Regions from separate parts of the Streptomyces sp. CC224B genome, predicted to be linked through region 2. Evidence: riboswitches for the same ligand, from Rfam matches in the RefSeq annotation. Region 2 holds a riboswitch; each other region holds the start of a gene.
The links. A riboswitch is a leader RNA that binds a small molecule or an ion and turns the genes downstream of it on or off. The one in region 2 is predicted to bind cobalamin.

Region 1: linked by a shared signal. The riboswitch ahead of QK440_RS01875 (ABC transporter substrate-binding protein) and the one ahead of QK440_RS04925 (hypothetical protein) in region 2 are both predicted to bind cobalamin.
Region 3: linked by a shared signal. The riboswitch ahead of QK440_RS32465 (ABC transporter substrate-binding protein) and the one ahead of QK440_RS04925 (hypothetical protein) in region 2 are both predicted to bind cobalamin.
Region 4: linked by a shared signal. The riboswitch ahead of QK440_RS05310 (CbtB-domain containing protein) and the one ahead of QK440_RS04925 (hypothetical protein) in region 2 are both predicted to bind cobalamin.

What each region holds. Positions count from the first base shown of each region.
Region 1 is NZ_JASCXL010000002.1:164,464-168,559, forward strand. It holds gene QK440_RS01860 (hypothetical protein) at 1-154, shown strand, start outside; gene QK440_RS01865 (helix-turn-helix domain-containing protein) at 489-1,361, shown strand; gene QK440_RS01870 (VOC family protein) at 1,367-1,849, shown strand; cobalamin riboswitch at 1,863-2,050, shown strand; gene QK440_RS01875 (ABC transporter substrate-binding protein) at 2,211-3,218, shown strand; gene QK440_RS01880 (iron chelate uptake ABC transporter family permease subunit) at 3,449-4,096, shown strand, end outside.
Region 2 is NZ_JASCXL010000007.1:99,017-103,112, reverse strand. It holds gene QK440_RS04935 (ATP-grasp domain-containing protein) at 1-162, opposite strand, end outside; gene QK440_RS04930 (pyridoxal-phosphate dependent enzyme) at 159-1,181, opposite strand; gene QK440_RS04925 (hypothetical protein) at 1,178-2,116, opposite strand; cobalamin riboswitch at 2,158-2,373, opposite strand; gene QK440_RS04920 (hypothetical protein) at 2,526-3,890, opposite strand; gene QK440_RS04915 (MaoC family dehydratase) at 4,049-4,096, shown strand, end outside.
Region 3 is NZ_JASCXL010000108.1:17,826-21,921, forward strand. It holds gene QK440_RS32455 (ABC transporter ATP-binding protein) at 1-15, opposite strand, end outside; gene QK440_RS32460 (iron ABC transporter permease) at 12-1,178, opposite strand; gene QK440_RS32465 (ABC transporter substrate-binding protein) at 1,178-2,140, opposite strand; cobalamin riboswitch at 2,185-2,317, opposite strand; gene QK440_RS32470 (M67 family metallopeptidase) at 2,303-2,725, opposite strand; gene QK440_RS32475 (amino acid permease) at 2,837-4,096, opposite strand, start outside.
Region 4 is NZ_JASCXL010000008.1:76,149-80,244, forward strand. It holds gene QK440_RS05305 (glycoside hydrolase family 6 protein) at 1-921, opposite strand, end outside; cobalamin riboswitch at 1,404-1,528, shown strand; gene QK440_RS05310 (CbtB-domain containing protein) at 1,561-1,788, shown strand; gene QK440_RS05315 (CbtA family protein) at 1,875-2,660, shown strand; gene QK440_RS05320 (class F sortase) at 2,771-3,454, opposite strand; gene QK440_RS05325 (hypothetical protein) at 3,457-4,005, opposite strand.

The DNA of each region.
Region 1 (4,096 bases), on a different contig from region 2:
GAGGCTGGCCATCGCCCTCCTGGACGCGGGCGTCTACGTCCCGACCCAGGCGGACAACGTACGGATCCGCGCCATGGCCGAGACGGTGGGCATCCACCCCCCGTCGGACACGACGTGCCACATGGTGCGGGCCCTGATGCGCTACAGCCGCTGACCCGCTGACCCGCTGACCCGCTGACCCGCAGTCTCGCTGAGCCGCTGACCCACTGACCCACTGACCCACTGACCCACAGACTCACTGTCTCGCTGATCCACCGAGCCTCTCCGACGCACCGACCCGCCGACGCACCGACCCGCTGACGCCCAGATCCACCGACGCACCGACCCTCTGACCGCTGACTCACGACAGCCGTGCGCCGGACGGGGCGGGGACTCCGAGCCCCGTCCGGCGCACGGGACCGACGCACGGGACCGGGACCGCGGCCGGCGAGGCCCCGCCGCGACCGCCGCCCCGCGGCGACGCGCGGTACGGAGCCACAATGGAACCCATGGACACCGCCGGCCAGGAGTTCGTCCACGCCGCGCCCGCTCCGGGGCGGCGCGGCCTGGTGGTGTCCGCCGTGGGCTACCGCGTCTCGGGCCAGACCCCGGCCCTGCACCGCGGCCTGCCGTCCCCGTACCTGACGCTGCTCTTCTCCCTCGACGGCCCGGTCGTCACCGGCCGCACCCCCGCCGAGGCCACCGGCCCGGGCGCCGCCCGCGCCGTCATCGTCGTCGGCGGCCTGCACCAGAGCCCGGCGTACGTCGTCCGGCCCGAGCGCGAGGCGGGCATCCAGCTCGCCCTGCACCCGCTGGCGGCCCGCGCGCTCCTCGGCCTGCCCGCCGCCGAGCTGACCGGGCAGCTCGTCATCGACGGCACGGACGTCCTGGGCCGCCTGGCCGCGGACGTACGGGAGCGGCTGTGCGCGGCGGACAGCTGGGACGCGCGGTTCGCCTGCCTCGACGCCTACCTGGCGCGGCGCGCGGCCGACGCCGACCGGCGCGGCGCCGCCCGCCCGGAGGTCGCCGAGGCCTGGGCGTGGCTCGCCCGGCACCGGGGCGCGGGCACCCTGCGGGGCCTGGCCGCGCACGTCGCGCTCAGCGAGCGCCGCCTTTCGGCCCTGTTCCGCGCCGAGACCGGCGTCACCCCCAAGCAGGCCGCCCGCCTCATGCGCTTCCAGCACGCGAAGGCCCGCGTCGTCCGCGCCGTCGTCGCGGGCGCGCCCCCGGACCTCGCCCGCGTGGCCGCCGACTGCGGCTACTACGACCACTCCCACCTGGTACGGGACTTCCAGCAGTACACGGGCGTGAGCCCGACCGCCTGGCTGGCCGAGGAGTGCCGGAATATCCAAGCCGGAGGGCACCTGACCGGCGAAGACTGAGACCCATGAACAGCGACGAAGCACCGCAGAACGCGCATCTCACGCAGAGCGGTCAGAACATCGACACCACGCACACCCCCACGACCCGGCGCGCACCCGACGTCTGGCCCACCTTCCAGGCCCACGACGCCCCCGCCCTGATCGACTTCCTCGTCGGCACGCTCGGCTTCCTGCGGACCGCCGTGTACGAGGACGGCGGCCGCGTCGCCCACGCCCAGCTCGACTGGCCCGAGGGCGGCGGCGTCATGCTCGGCAGCCACAACCCTGAGGCGGCCGAGTGGTGCCTGGAGCCGGGCACGTTCGGCGCGTACGTCGTCACGGACCACGTGGACGCCCTCTACCGGCGCCTCACCGACGCGGGCGTCAAGGTGCTCCGGGAGATCGCGGACCAGCCGTACGGCAGCCGGGAGTTCGCCGTAGCGGACCCGGAGGGCAACAAGTGGTCCTTCGGGACGTACCGCGGCGAACCCCGCCCCGACCAGCGGTGACGAGAGCCCGGGGTGATAGCTTGCGCACGCCAGTCGCGCCCGCACCCGGGCCAGGGAATCCGGTGGGAATCCGGAACTGACGCGCAGCGGTGAGGGGGACGGGCGGGGCCAGCGGCCACTGGGCGCCCACGGGCGCCCGGGAAGGCGGCCCCGTCCGGACGAACCCGAGTCCGAAGACCTGCTGGCACCGCCGTCCGGGCGCCGGGCGGCGGGGTTTCGCAGACCAGGCTCCGCGCATGAGCCATGAGACCCGGGAAGACGTGTGCTCTCTCTCGCCCCTCGGATACGCCCTCGGACAAGCCCTCGCACGAGCCTCCGGGCAGGCCTTCGGACACGCCCTCGCGTACGCCGCACCGCGTCGCTGCTCGCCGCGGGCGGCCTGCTCCTGCTCACGGCGTGCGGCGGCGGCTCCTCCGCCGGCCGGGACGACGAGGCCGGGGCCGACGGCTATCCGGTGACGGTCACCTCCTGCGGCAAGAAGGCCACGGTGACCGCCCCGCCCCGCCGGGCCGTCTCCCTGGACCAGGGCTCCACCGAGATCCTCCTCTCCCTCGGCCTCGCCGACCGCATGGCGGGCACCGGCACCTGGACCGACCCGGTCCGGCCGAACCTCGCGAAGGACAACGCGAAGGTCGAGCGCCTCGCGGACCGCTACCCGTCCCTGGAGAAGGTCCTCTCCAAGGAGCCGGACTTCGTCAGCGCCTCGTTCCTCTACACCGTGGGCAAGGGCGGCGTCGCCGACCGCGCCAAGTTCACCGAGCTGGGCGTCCCCGTCTACGTCTCGCCCACCGACTGCGCGGGCAAGGACAACAGCGGCGACGACGACGGCACCCGCACCAAGACACTCACCATGGACACCGTCCACAAGGAGATCCGCGACCTGGCCCGCGTCTTCCACGTGGAGGAGCGCGGCGAGCGCCTGATCGCGGACCTCAAGTCCCGCACCGCGAAGGCGGCCCGTACGGTCAAGGCGTCCAAGGCGTCCGTCCTGTACTGGTTCTCGGACTCCAAGACCCCGTACATCGCGGGCTGCTGCGGCGCGCCCGGCATCATCACGCGCACCCTCGGCGTCCGCAACGCCTTCGCCGACACGCGCGCCGAGTGGCCGCAGGTCAACTGGGAGACGGTGGCCGACCGCGACCCCGACGTCCTGGTGATCGGCGACCTCACGCGCAAGGCCCAGTCGGCGGAGAGCGCCCGCCAGAAGATCAAGTTCCTGGAGTCCCACCCCGTCACCAAGAACCTCACGGCCGTGAGGAAGAAGCGCTACGTGCTGCTCAGCGGGCAGGCCCTGAACCCGACGATCCGGACGGTCGACGGCATCGAACAAGTGGCGGCGGGCCTGCGGAAGTTCGGCCTGGCACGGTGAGCGCGACGGCACGGGACGGTGCGCGCGCGGCCAGGGGAAGCGACACGGGGACCGGCACAGCAATCGGCACGGGAACCGGCACAGAAGACGAAGCGACGCGGCGCCCGGCGGTGAACACGCGGAAGGACGCGCGGAACGGCACGCGGAACGACGCACGGAACGACGCACGGATCGGCACACGGAACGACGCACGGATCGGCGCGAGGAGATCCTGGTGGCGGAGCACGGGCCTGCTGTGCGCGACGGGCCTGGCCGCCCTGCTCCTGTCGGTGGCCGTGGCCGTCACCATCGGCCCCGCCGACATCTCCGTACCCGACGTATGGGCGGCGGTGGCGGGCCACCTCGGCGGCGGCGAGGCGCGCCTCACGCCGCTGCGCGACGGCATCGTCTGGAACCTGCGCATGCCGCGCACCCTGCTCGCGGGCGTGTGCGGCGCGGGCCTGGCGGTGTGCGGGGCGGTCCTCCAGTCCCTGCTGCGGAACCCGCTGGCCGACCCCTTCGTCCTCGGCGTCTCCTCCGGCGCGTCCACGGGAGCGGTGGCCGTGGTGGTCCTGGGGGTCGGCGGGGGAGTGGTGACGGTCTCCGGCGGGGCGTTCCTCGGCGCGCTGTGCGCCTTCGCGCTGGTGCTGCTGCTCAGCCAGGCGCTGGGGGCCACGACGGACCGCGTGGTGCTGTCCGGCGTGGCGGCGATGCAACTGTTCTCCGCCCTGACCTCCTTCGTCGTCCTCACGGCGGCGGACGCGGAGACGACGCGCGGCATCCTCTTCTGGCTCCTCGGCTCGCTCAGCGGCGCGAGCTGGACGGACGTCGGGGTGTGCGCGGCGGTCCTGGTCGTGGCCCTGGCGGTCTGCCTGGGGCACGCCCGCACTCTCGACGCG
Region 2 (4,096 bases):
GACCTGTACGACGTCGAGCGCCGTCGGGGGCAGCCGGTCCAGCTCGTAGGCGTAGTAGGCGGGGTCGCCGGTCAGCAGGCACAGTCGCTCCCCGAGGGCGTCGGCCGCGCGCACCAGGTGGCCGAGGCCGAAGGTCAGGGACTCCAGGCAGACCACGGTCACGCCGTCGCCTCCTTCCAGTGGGGCGGGCAGGGGGTGCGGTTCCAGGCCATCGTCGACCAGGGCATGGTCATGTCCTCGACGGTGTCGACCTCGACGGGCTTGAGTGCCGCCACGTCCAGGGCCTCGGCGTGCCGGGCGTAGACGCCCTGGACGTAGCGGTGACCGGTGTCGGCGCCGATGACGAGGTGGAGCCGGTCGGGGTGGCGCCGCGCCTCATGGGCGGCGGCCAGGTAGGCGGCGCCGGTGGACAGGCCCGCGAAGACGGCGTGGGCGCGCAGCAGGGCGACCGAGCCGGACAGGGCGTGGGTGAAGTCCAGCCAGTGCACGGCGTCGTAGAGGTGGTGGCGGACGTTGTCGAAGGGGATCGAGGAACCGATCCCGGCGATGATCGCCTCCGGGTCGTGGTGGTCCTGGCTGCCGAAGGTCACGCTGCCGAAGGGCTGCACGCCGACGAGGCGCACCGCCGGGTCGCGGCGGCGCAGGTGTTCCACGAGGCCGCCGGTGGAGGCGCCGGAGCCGACGCCGCCGACCACCGTGAGCGGCCGGTCGGGCACGGTCGCGGCCACGAGGTCGGCGACCTCCCGGTAGCCCGCGTAATGGATGTCGTCGTGGTACTGGCGCATCCAGTGGACGTCGGGCCGCGCGGCGAGGATCTCGCGCACCCGCCGGACGCGCAGGCGCTGGTCGAGCCGGAGGTCGCGGGAGGGCTCGACCTGCTCCACCGTGGCGCCGAGGATCTCCAGTTGGACGCGGGTGGTGGCGTCGACGGTGGTGGACGCCACGATGTGGCAGCGCATGCCGTAGCGGTGGCAGGCCAGGGCCAGGGCGTAGGCGTAGATGCCGCTGGAGCTGTCGACGAGGGTCTGGCCGGGGCGGACGACACCGCGGTCGAGGAGCCGGCGGACCGCGCCGAGCGCGGAGTAGATCTTCATGGACTCGAAGCGGAGCAGCACCATGCCGTCGGTCAGGCGGATGAGGTCGGGGGTCTTCAGGGCGTCGGCTATGTGGGGGTGGATCACCCATATCCTCCTCGGGCGAATGAGCACTGGTGGCCGAGCGAGCAGAAGAAGGCGGACAGCTCGTCCTTGAGCGCGGGGGCGGGGCGGTGGGCGAAGAGGTAGCCGACGACGGAGCCCGTGTGGGCGACGAAGACCCCGTCGGCGCCGAACTCCTCCCGGTGGGCGAGGACCGCGTCGAAGCACCGCTTGGGCAGGACGTCCTGGGAGAGCGCGGCGCTGGTGGTCGCCGCCCGGGCGACGGCGCACGGGTCCGTCGCCGCGAAGCCCTTGAGCAGGTCGGTCAGGCAGCGTTCGTACTCCTGGGCGCGGCGCCGGTAGTGCGGCAGGAGCAGCGGGGTGACCGCGGCCGTGTCCACGGTGCCGGTCTCGGTGACGTACGCCGTGTGGAAGCCGACGGCCGTGCCCAGGCGCCGCACCACGCGGTGCCGGCCGCTCAGGTGCAGCGCGAACTCGTCGAGGAACACGCTGTCGGCGCGCTCGATCGCGGCGAGGACACCGAGGACCGCGTCGGGGTCGTAGGGCAGCGCGAACACCCGGAACAGGCAGCGCAGGGTGGCGACGACGTCGGCCGTCGAGCTGGCCATGCCGACGCCGACCCGCAGTTCGGAGTGGGCGCGCCAGCTGCCCCGGGGGAGGGTGAGGCCGTAGCGGTCGAGGAAGAGCCGGACGGCCGTCGCCGACTTGTCCCCGAGCGGGTGCGGGCCGGGTTCGCCGGGCCCCGGGGTGAAGTGCACCCAGGAGTGGCGGTCGACGGGGAACGACACCAGCGCGATGTCGGGGTCCGGGCCGGGCCGCAGGGGGCCTTGGTAGAGCTCGCCGAGGGTGCCGTGGCAGACCCCGGACGAGGGGCGCGCCGAAGGACCGGCGCGGTCGGCCCGCGCCGCGTCCCGGGTGCCGGGCGTCCGGCGCCCGTCGTTCGCAGCTCTGCCCTGCACAGCACACCCGCCCTCGAGGTCACCGTGAACAACGCGTACGGGTGGCGCACGCGCACAGCGGCAGGTCTTCGGACTCGGGGGCGTGTCCCCCGCCTTCGGACGAAGGCGCGGGGGCTCCTACTGGCCGTCGCTTCCCGGGGCCGGTGTCCGGCCCCAGTGCGCCTGACGGCGTTCGTTCCCTCTCACCGCTGCGGGGCAGTCCCGGATTCCCACCGGGTTCCCTCTTACGACGCGCCACCGCGGACGGTGGCGCGAACCGACTGCGCACATCAGCGTAGAGGCGCCGCCGCTCCGGCGACAGGGCGTCTCCGCAGACGGCTGGTTATGGCCGAATGCCGCCCTCCGGGTGCCGGGCCCCGGACGCGGCGGCGGGGCGGGGCGAACGGCCGGCGGTGTGCGGTCGGGAACGTCAGACGGCGACCACGCAGTTGTCGGAGCTGTGGGTGCCGTGGACGGTGACGATGCCGGCCGTGCCGTCGCCGAAGAAGCGGGCGAGCACGCCGGCGGGGCGGCCGCCGAAGAGGAGGGGGCCGAGGACCGGCGCGACGTCGGCGTCGTACACCTCGTCCGCGCCGTCGGCGGCCAGGGACAGCCGGCAGGTGCGCGGGGACACGAAGTCCTGGACGATGCTCGTGCCCTCCTCGGCGGCGGCGGTCACCGCCGTCTCCCACTCCGCCGGACCCGTCTCGCGGCCGATGACGACCTGTTTGCCGCTCATCCCGATGCTCGCCTTGAGGACCAGCGACTCGCGGTGGTCCACGGCGTACCGGACGAGGTCGACCTTGCGGTCGCCCCGGTGCGTGAAGCGGTGGGACAGCACCCGCGTCCACGGGAGGTAGCGGTCGACCAGGGCCTGTTCGGCGGCGCTCATCCACGGGCGGCCCTCCGACAGGTGCCCCATGGTGAGCTTGCTGGAGAGGAAGGTGGACGTCTGGGTGCCCACGAGCAGGCAGCCGTGGTCCAGGGCCGCCTGTACGGGCGCGGTGTCGATGCCGAGTTCGAGCCAGTCCGGGATGGTGAAGTCCCGCAACCCCACCTGGTAGCGCAGGTGCGGCGGGCAGTCCCAGGCCTCGTGGAGGTCCTCGGGCTCGAAGAAGCGCGCGGTCAGACCCCGGCTCGCAAAGTACTCGGTCTGCATGTCGAAGTACCGGGTCTCGCCGCCCTGGTCGCGGGCGCTGCCCAGCACCGCGACGCGGGGCGCCACGCCCAGTTCCGCGCACACGTCGCGGAACATCTCGGTGCGCACGGCGAAGGGGTCCTGGCTGCTGAACGGCAGCCTGCCCTGCTCGTCGGCGTACAGTTCGCGCCAGACCGCGAGGCGGGAGTGCACCTCCACCGGGCCGCCGAGCGCCCCGCTGACGTTGAACTCCAGGAACTGCGGGCCGTGCGGGCCGATCACGATGTCCGGGCGGGTCACGCAGTCCGCGTACCGCTCCTCGAGGAACGGGTCGGCCATGAAGAGCCGGTGCTCGCTCTCCGGCATGCGGTAGGCGGCAAGGCGGCCCTGCGTGGTGGCTGCCGTCTCCAGCGCCGTGCGGCGCACCAGGTCGAGCAACGCGGCGGTCACCCGGAACAGTTCCGCGTACGACGCGCGCGGCAGCGCGACGGGCGCCGCGGGCAGCAGCCGCTGGTAGGGCCAGCCGGTGTCCCGTATCGCGTGTTCCAGCATCCGGCGGACGGCGGCCGGGGGCACGTCCGGCGGAGCGAGGCGGTGGTCGCCGAACCACGGGTGTCCCGACGGCGCCTGCGTGCCGGCCTCCACGAGCGCGCTCATACGCTTCCCCCAGTCCTTCCGGGTGCGCTTGGGCCACCGCGGGATCGATATCGATATGGATGACATGTGCCCAGGTCAGCCCGGCGCTCGTCTGCGATATGGATAGCGTACAGTCGCATCGCACGGCAACCGCCGTATCACATAAGGGAGTCCGACGCATGACGTTGCGCCGCATCCGGGACAACGAGTACGTGGAAGAGCACGGC
Region 3 (4,096 bases), on a different contig from region 2:
CCAGGTTCTGGTCATGCCGCCGCCTCCGCGCGTGCCCGGCCCCGGCGCAGTTGCCAGAGGAAGAACGGTCCGCCGGTGAGGGCGGTGAGGACGCCGACGGGCACGTCCTGCGGGGCCGCCACGGTGCGGGCCCCGAGGTCGGCGACGACCAGGAACACCGCGCCCATCAGCGCGGCCACCGGCAGCAGCGCCCGGTGTCCGGCGCCGACCAGCATGCGGGCGGCGTGCGGCACCATCAGGCCGACGAAGCCGATGGCCCCGCTGTGCGCGACGAGCACGCCGGTCACCAGCGAGGTGAGGACGAAGGCGCCCGCGCGGAACCGGGCCGTGTCCAGGCCGAGGACGGTCGCGCCCTCCTCGCCGACGAGCAGCAGGTCCAGCAGCCGGGCCAGCGCCACGAGCAGGGCCGTGCCCGCGGCCAGCACGGTCAGGGGCACGGCGAGCATGTCCCAGCGGGCGCTGCCGAGCCCGCCGAGCGTCCAGTACAGGACCTCCTTGAGGTGGTCGGCGCGGGCCGACATCACCAGGATCAGGCTGGTCAGGGCGGACAGGATGTACGAGACGGCCACGCCGGCGAGGACCAGGCGGCTGGTGGTGAAGCCGCCGCCGGGGTCGCGGGCCAGCGAGTAGACGACGAGCAGGGCGAGGAACGCGCCCGCGAAGGACGCCACCGGGACGGTCACCGTGGTGGCCAGGCCCGCGCCCACGCCCAGCACGATCACCGAGACCGCGGCGGCGGAGGCACCGGAGGAGACGCCCAGCAGGAACGGGTCGGCCAGCGGGTTGCGGACCAGCGCCTGGAGGGTGGCGCCGACGACGGCCAGGCCCGCGCCCACGACGGCCCCGAGCAGGACGCGCGGGAGGCGGACGTCCAGGACGATGGTGCGGTACGGGGACGGCCCCTGGGCCCGGCCCGTGAGGATGTCGAGCACCTCGGCGGGCGGGATCCGCACGGAGCCGTAGGCCAGCGCGGCGGTGCCCGCGGCCGCGAGGGCGAGGACGAGCAGGGCTATGAGGGTGCCGTAGGCGAGGCCGCCGGGGGCTCCCCGGCCCCGCCCCTTCCCGGCACCGGGGGCTGCGCCGCCGGACCCCCCGGACCCCCGCCGATCGCGCTTCGCGCTCGTCCGCAACCACCGGACGGGCGGAACCCCGGCCGGAGCGGGCTTCTCCGTGGGCATCACCGAAGCTGCTCCGCCAGCTTCTCCACCGCCTTGGGGGCTCTCACCCCCAGCACCACGTCCGACAGCGGCAGCACCGCGAAGCGCTTGTTCCTCACGGCGGGGACGTCCTTGAGGGCGGGGTCGTCGAGGAGGCGCTTCTTCTTCTGGGCCACCGTCGTCGCGCCGTAGTCGTAGATGAGGATCACGTCGGGACGGCGGTCGACCACGGTCTCCCAGGAGGCGTCGCCGAAGGGCTTGTCGAGGTCGGCCATGACGTTGCGGCCGCCCGCGCGCTCGATGATGTCGTTGCCGATGCCCTTGCCGCCCGCGGTGAAGGCGGTCTTGTCGCCGCTGTCGTAGACGAAGACGGACGGGGGCCTGCCGCCCTCGGTCCTCTTCGTGGCGCGGGCCAGTTCCGCCCTGGCCGAGCGCACCCACTTCTCCGCGCGGTCGCGGACGCCGAACGTGGCGCCGGTCTCGCGGATCTCCCGGTAGAGGTCGTCCATGGTGACCGGCTTGTCGGCGCAGCTCTCGATGTTGAGCCGGGAGTTGATGCCGGACTTGGCGAGGGCGGCGCGGGAGCGGCCGTCGTTCTCCGCGAAGGAGCTCGCGTAGCCGCCGTAGACGAAGTCGGGGTTGGCGGCGAGGAGCTTCTCGTACGAGGGGTACTCCTTGGCCAGGACCGGGCGCGACCTGTAGGCCTTCTCGTACTCGGGAAGGATCTTGTCGTCGAGGTAGGCGGTGCCGGCGATGCGGTCCTTCAGGCCCAGCGCCAGGAGGATCTCCGTCACGTGCTGGTTCATGGTGACGGCACGCTTCGGGGGCGCCTGGTACGTCGTCTTCACGCCGCAGTTCGTGACGGTGTACGGGAACCCGGCGGCCGTGGCCTTGCCGTCTCCCGCGCCGGAGTCGCTCCCCGGCGAGCAGGCGGTCAGGGGCAGCAGGGTCGCCGCGGCGGCGAGCAGTACGCGGATGCGCATGGCTGTGCGGTCCTCCTCCAGGGGATTTCCGCGTCCCCTGCGTCAAGTGGGAGGAGGCGGCAGGGCAGTTCCTGGCTCACGGCACGCGCGTGCCGGTCACAGTGGCGGGACCGCGCCGGAGTCACACCGGCTTCCTGGGTCCTGCCGCCTCGAAGGTCGTGCTCAGTATGCCTGGACGAGCCGCACCTCTTCCTCGGTGACCTCTCCGTCCACGATGCGGAACGAGCGGAACTGGAAGGGCCCGGCGCCGTCCGTGTCGGCCGTCGAGACGAGGACGTAGTGGGCGCCCGGCTCGTTGGCGTAGCTGATGTCGGTGCGGGAGGGGTAGGCCTCGGTGGCCGTGTGCGAGTGGTAGATGACCACCGGCTCCTCGTCGCGGTCGTCGAGGTCGCGGTAGAGCTTGAGCAGGTCGGTCGAGTCGAACTCGTAGAACGTGGGTGAGCGGGCCGCGTTCAGCATCGGGATGAACCGCTCGGGGCGGTCCGTGCCCGCCGGGCCCGCGACGACGCCGCACGCCTCGTCGGGGTGGTCCTTGCGCGCGTGCGCGACGATCTGGTCGTGCAGGGCCTGGGTGATGGTCAGCATGCCGGTCAGGATAAGCAGGCCGGACACGCGGACGGGCCGCCGCGTATCACAGAGCGATACGCGACGGCCCGCATGCCGGACCTCCGGGACCCGCGGGCCCCTGGGGAGGTGTCAGTCCTTGCCCGGCGCGGCGTCGGCGGCCACGGCGGTGTGCTCGCGCTTGCGGAAGGCGGCGCCCTCCGGGTTGCGGCTCTTGAGGACGAGGTAGGCCACACAGAGGATGGCGGCCCAGATCGGGGCGCAGTACAGCGAGATCCGGGCGTCCTTGTCGACGCCCATCATCACGATGACCATGGCGATGAAGGCGAGCGCGAACCAGCTCGTGTACGGGGCGCCCGGCGCGCGGAAGGTGGACTGCGGCAGGATGCCGCGGTCGGCCTTGCGGCGGTAGTTGATCTGGGAGACCAGGATCATGATCCAGGCCCACATGCCGGAGATCGTGGCGAAGGAGACGACGTAGTTGAACGCCTCGCCCGGCCACTGGTAGTTGATCCACACGCCGACGAGCATCAGCGCGGCGGAGAAGGTGGTGCCGACCAGCGGCAGGCCGTTCTTGGTGAGCTTGGTGAAGAACGCCGGGCCCTGGCCGTTGAGCGCGAGGTCGCGCAGCATGCGGCCGGTGGAGTACATGCCCGAGTTGCAGGAGGAGAGCGCGGCGGTCAGGACCACGAAGTTCACGATCGCGGCGCCGATGCCGAGGCCCATCTTCTCGAAGGCCGCGACGAACGGGGAGACGCCCGGCTGGAAGTGCGTCCACGGCACGACCGACAGGATCATGATCAGGGCGCCGACGTAGAAGACGGCGATGCGCCACGGGACGGTGTTGATCGCCTTGGGCAGCGTCTTCTCCGGGTCCTTGGACTCACCGGCGGTGACGCCGACCAGCTCCACGGCGAGGAAGGCGAACATCACGATCTGGAGGGTCATCAGCGTGTTGCCGATGCCGTTGGGGAAGAAGCCGCCGTTGTCCCACAGGTGCGACACGGACGCGGTGTCACCGGCGTCGGAGAAGCCGATGGTGAGGATGCCGGCGCAGATCAGGATCATGCCGATGATGGCGGTGACCTTGACCATGGAGAACCAGAACTCCAGCTCGCCGAAGAGCTTCACGGAGATCAGGTTGGCGCCGTACAGGATGACGGTGAAGATCAGCGCGTAGCCCCACTGCGGAATGGAGCCGTGCGTCCAGTACTGCATGTACTGGGCGGCCGCGGTGACCTCGGTGATGCCGGTGACGACCCAGAAGAGCCAGTACGTCCAGCCGGTCACGAACCCGAAGAAGGGGCCGACGAACTCGCGGGCGTACTCCGAGAACGAGCCGGAGACGGGGCGGTACATCAGCAGCTCGCCCAGGGCCCGCATGATGAAGAA
Region 4 (4,096 bases), on a different contig from region 2:
GTCCCCGGTCCTGGTGGTGGGCGCCTCGCCCAGGCCCCGGCCAGGGGGGTTGCACCAGGGGTCCTTGCCCCCGCCGGTGTAGGGCCCGCGGCCGTTGCGGCTCGTGTCGACGACGAACGGCTTGCCGCCCAGCCCGGCCGACAGCCTCTTGCCGTACGCCTCGCTGGCCTCGGTGGTCTGGAAGTTGGAGACGTTCACCGCGAAGCCGTCGGCCCGCTCGGCCCCGGAGCGCCGCAGCGGCTCGTGCAGGGCGTCCGGGTGCGACCAGCCCGCGTTGCCCGCGTCCAGGTAGACCTTGGTGTTCTTCAGCGCGGTGAGCGTCTCGACGGCGCCCCGCAGGGCGGCGTAGCGCTCCTCGTGGAACTGCTCGGGGGTGCACCGGTCGACCATGTGCAGGACGGCGTCCGGCTCCAGGACGACCGTGGCGCGCCGGTCGCCGATGCCCCGGGCGACGCCGTCGATCCACGCGCGGTAGGCGTCGCCGTCGGCGGCGCCGCCCCGGGAGAACTGGCCGCAGTCGCGGTGCGGGATGTTGTAGAGGACGAGCAGCGCGTCCCGGCCGGCCTTCTCGGCGGCCTCGGTGAGGCCGCGCGCCTCCTCCTCGGGCCGGTCCGGCCCGATCCACTCGCCGACGGGCTGCTCGGCGATCTTGCGGATCTGCGCCGCCTCGTCCTTCCTGCCGTCCTTCTCGTACGCGGCGGCCTGCCGGGCCGCGCTCCCCTCGGGGTTGACCCAGAACGGGCCGGTGTCCGCGGGCCGCTGCCCCACCGGGCGGGTCGTGCGGTCCCGGTCGCCGTCCCCGTCGCCGCCGCCGTCGGACGAGCACCCCGAGAGCAGCAGCGCGGCCCCCGCGAGCACTGCCGCCACCGGCACCCCCCTGGCCGCGGCACCCCGCCCGCGACCTGCCTTGTTGCGGTACATCCACTCCCCCTCGGGTGCACGTTCCGTGGCTCAATCGTGGCACAACCCTGCGCAATCCCACGAGACCGTGACGTACCGGCCGGGGGACCATCTCCCCTTGCACACATGCCAGTTGGCGTCAAACTTGCCTAGGCCGACGCGGCCGCGCGCTCTAAAGTCGTAGGCACGGCCCAAGCCCCCGGCCGGAGGTGCGCATCCCGGTCCGCGCGCGCTGTCGCGCGCGCCGGGGCGTTGCGGGATGTGCGCGCGCCACTCCACGACCGACGGACCATCCGAAGCCTCCCCGCGCCGACGCCGGGTTTCTCCCGCAGCTCGAGCGTGCGCGACGGGAGGACCGGCCCGGTCGGCGACTCCGGGGGGAGCGGGTCGTTGACCGGGTCAGGTGGTGCCCGTCGACGGAGGGCGTACGCCCTCCGCGCGCGCCCGGCTCCGGGCGCGGCCTTTGGTTGACAGTGTCCATGACCACCTGCGACTCTCCGGGCGACAAGTCCATACGTCGAGGCGACGGTCGCCAGGAACCCGGTGTGACTCCGGGACGGTCCCGCCACTGTGACCCCACGCTCGGGCGTGGGGAAGTCAGGAACTGACCCCGTCGTCCTCCTGCCATGGGGCGTGGAAACCCCAGAAGGAGAGCCCGGTATGTCTGCTGCGCCCGCGCACACCGCTTCACACACCGACACCGCCGCGATACGGTCCGCGACCCTCGGGACCCGCGACTGGCTGCTGGCGGCGGGGGCCGTGATCCTCGCGCTGATCGCCCTGTACGCCGTCTTCATGGACAACGGTTCGCTGATCTCGGCGACCGGCGACTACCTCCACGAGTTCGCCCACGACGGCCGGCACCTCTTCGGTGCCCCCTGCCACTGATCGGGGCCGCGTCCGCCATGACCGCGTCCCCGCACCACGTTTCTTCCTCCCCGTCCCCGAACTCCCCGACCGCTCCCCGTTCCCCGATGTCCCCTGACTCCCCGGCCGCCTCCCCCGTGGCCTCCTCCCCCGTCCTGTCGCTGCTCGGCCGCGGTCTCGCGGCCGGGGGCCTGGGCGGGCTCGCCGCCGGGCTCTTCTCGCTGCTGCTCGCCGAGCCCCTGATGGACAGGGCGATCCGCGCCGAGGAGGCCCGCTCGCAGGCCCACGCCCACGACGACGCGGCCGCCGCGAACGCCGTGCAGCACCACGAGGAGCTGTTCTCGCGCTCGACCCAGCACGCGGGCCTGGTGGTCGCGCTGGTCGTCGCGGGCCTGGCGATCGGCGTGCTGTGCGCCGTCGCGTACGCGCTGGTGCACCGGCGCGACCCGCGCGCCGCGCCCTGGCCGAGAGCGCTCGCGTTCTGCGCCGCCGCGTTCCTCGCGGTCTCCCTCTTCCCGGCCCTGCGCTACCCGGCGAACCCGCCGGGCGTCGGCGACTCCGGCACCGTGGGCGACCGCCAGACGATGTGGCTGGCGGCGGTCGTGATCGGCGTGCTCGGCATGTTCCTGGTGTGGCAGGTGTACGTACGCCTCGCCGCGCGGCCGCAGCCGGTGCGGCAGCTCGCGGCGGCGGGCACGGCGGTCGCCGTCCTCGCGCTGCTGTGGACGCTGCCGGACAACCCGGACCCGGTGCCGGTCGACGCGACGCTGCTGTGGGACTTCCGGGTGCTGTCGCTCGCCTCGCACGTCGTGCTGTGGGCGGTGTTCGCGGCCGTCTTCGGCGGCCTCGGCCTGCGCGCCGTCCGCGGCGGCGCGGCCGCGCGGGAGGGCTAGCGCGCCGGGCGGCCGGGGCGCGGCGACCGGTCCGCGGTCACCGGTCACCGGGCCCCGGCCGTCCCGCCCGTCCGGACCGCCCCGGCCGCCCGCGGCCTCGCCCCGGCCTGCTACGGCCCCGCCACCCCCGTCAGGTAGGCGGAGACGACCACGTTCGCCGAGTACGTGCGGCTCGCGCGGTCGAAGCTGCCGCCGCAGGTGATGAGGCGGATCTCGGCGCGGCCCCGCTCGCGGGGGCCGTACGCCGCCCCGGCGTCGAAGTCCTCCCTGCTGAGCACCCGTACGTCGTCCACCGTGAACTCGGCGACCGACCCGTCGTCGCGCACCACCCCCACCTGCTGGCCCGGGCGGACCGCGCTGAGGTGGTAGAAGACGGCGGGCCTGCTCTCGGTGTCCACGTGCCCGACGAACAGCGCGACCCCGGCGGCCCCGGGCCGCACCCCGCCGCCGTACCAGCCGACGACTCCCGGCCGCGCGTACGACGGCGGGTCTATGGCGCCGTCCGCGTCCAGGCCGCGCGCCACCACCGGGGCCCGCACGCCGAGCGCGGGTACGTCCACGCGCAGGGGCCGGGCGGCGGGCAGCGGCTCGCGCGGGGCCGGCAGCTCGACCCCGGCGGGGCGGCCGACGGCGGCGACGTCGCCGGTGGTGGGGTCGGACAGGCCGCCGCGCACATCGGTGATCTCGTTGCCCCACAGCCACAGGCCCACCAGCAGCACGGCCCACGCCAGCCCCATGACGAGACGGCTCGTGCCGTGCGTGCCCCTGCCGCTGCCGGGCTCGGGCCCGCTCATGGTCAGTCCGAGCGGTGCCGGCGGACGCTGCGGAGGGCCACGGCGACGGCGGCGGCGCCGGCGAGCACCAGGCCGACGACCGCGTGCCGGGTGCCCGGGCCGGTCCCCTCGGCGACCGCGGCCGTGGGCTGCAGGTGCGCGGTGCCGCCGCCTCCGGCCCGTACGGGTGCCTGCGGCGTCGCCCGGTCCTGGCCGCCGCCGACCCGCACGGTGCCGACGCCCTGGTGCGGGTGCCCGTCGCAGATCACCGTGATCTCGTAGGTGCCCGTGAGCCCCGCCTTGACGCGGGTGGAGCCGGACAGCGTCTTCCCGCTGCCGCTGCCCGTCAGCTCGGCGTCCTTGGTGAACGCGCCGGACCCCGCCGACCCGGTCGTCCCCCGGCACCCCGAGACCCGCACCTCGACCTGCTCGCCCGGTACGGCGGCTTCCGGCGACACCTGCGCCCTGACCTGCGACTGGTCGTGCGCGACGGCCCCGCCCTGCACCCCCGCGAGCGCGCCCGCGAGAGCCAGGGCCCCCGCGCCACGCACGGCAAGCGAACATATACGCATGGTGAACCTCCTGTACCAGCAGATTCACGCGTAAGGCGGCATCCCGCATCTCGTGGGCAGCCGGGCGGTGCCGGGCCGGGGCGCGGTCCCG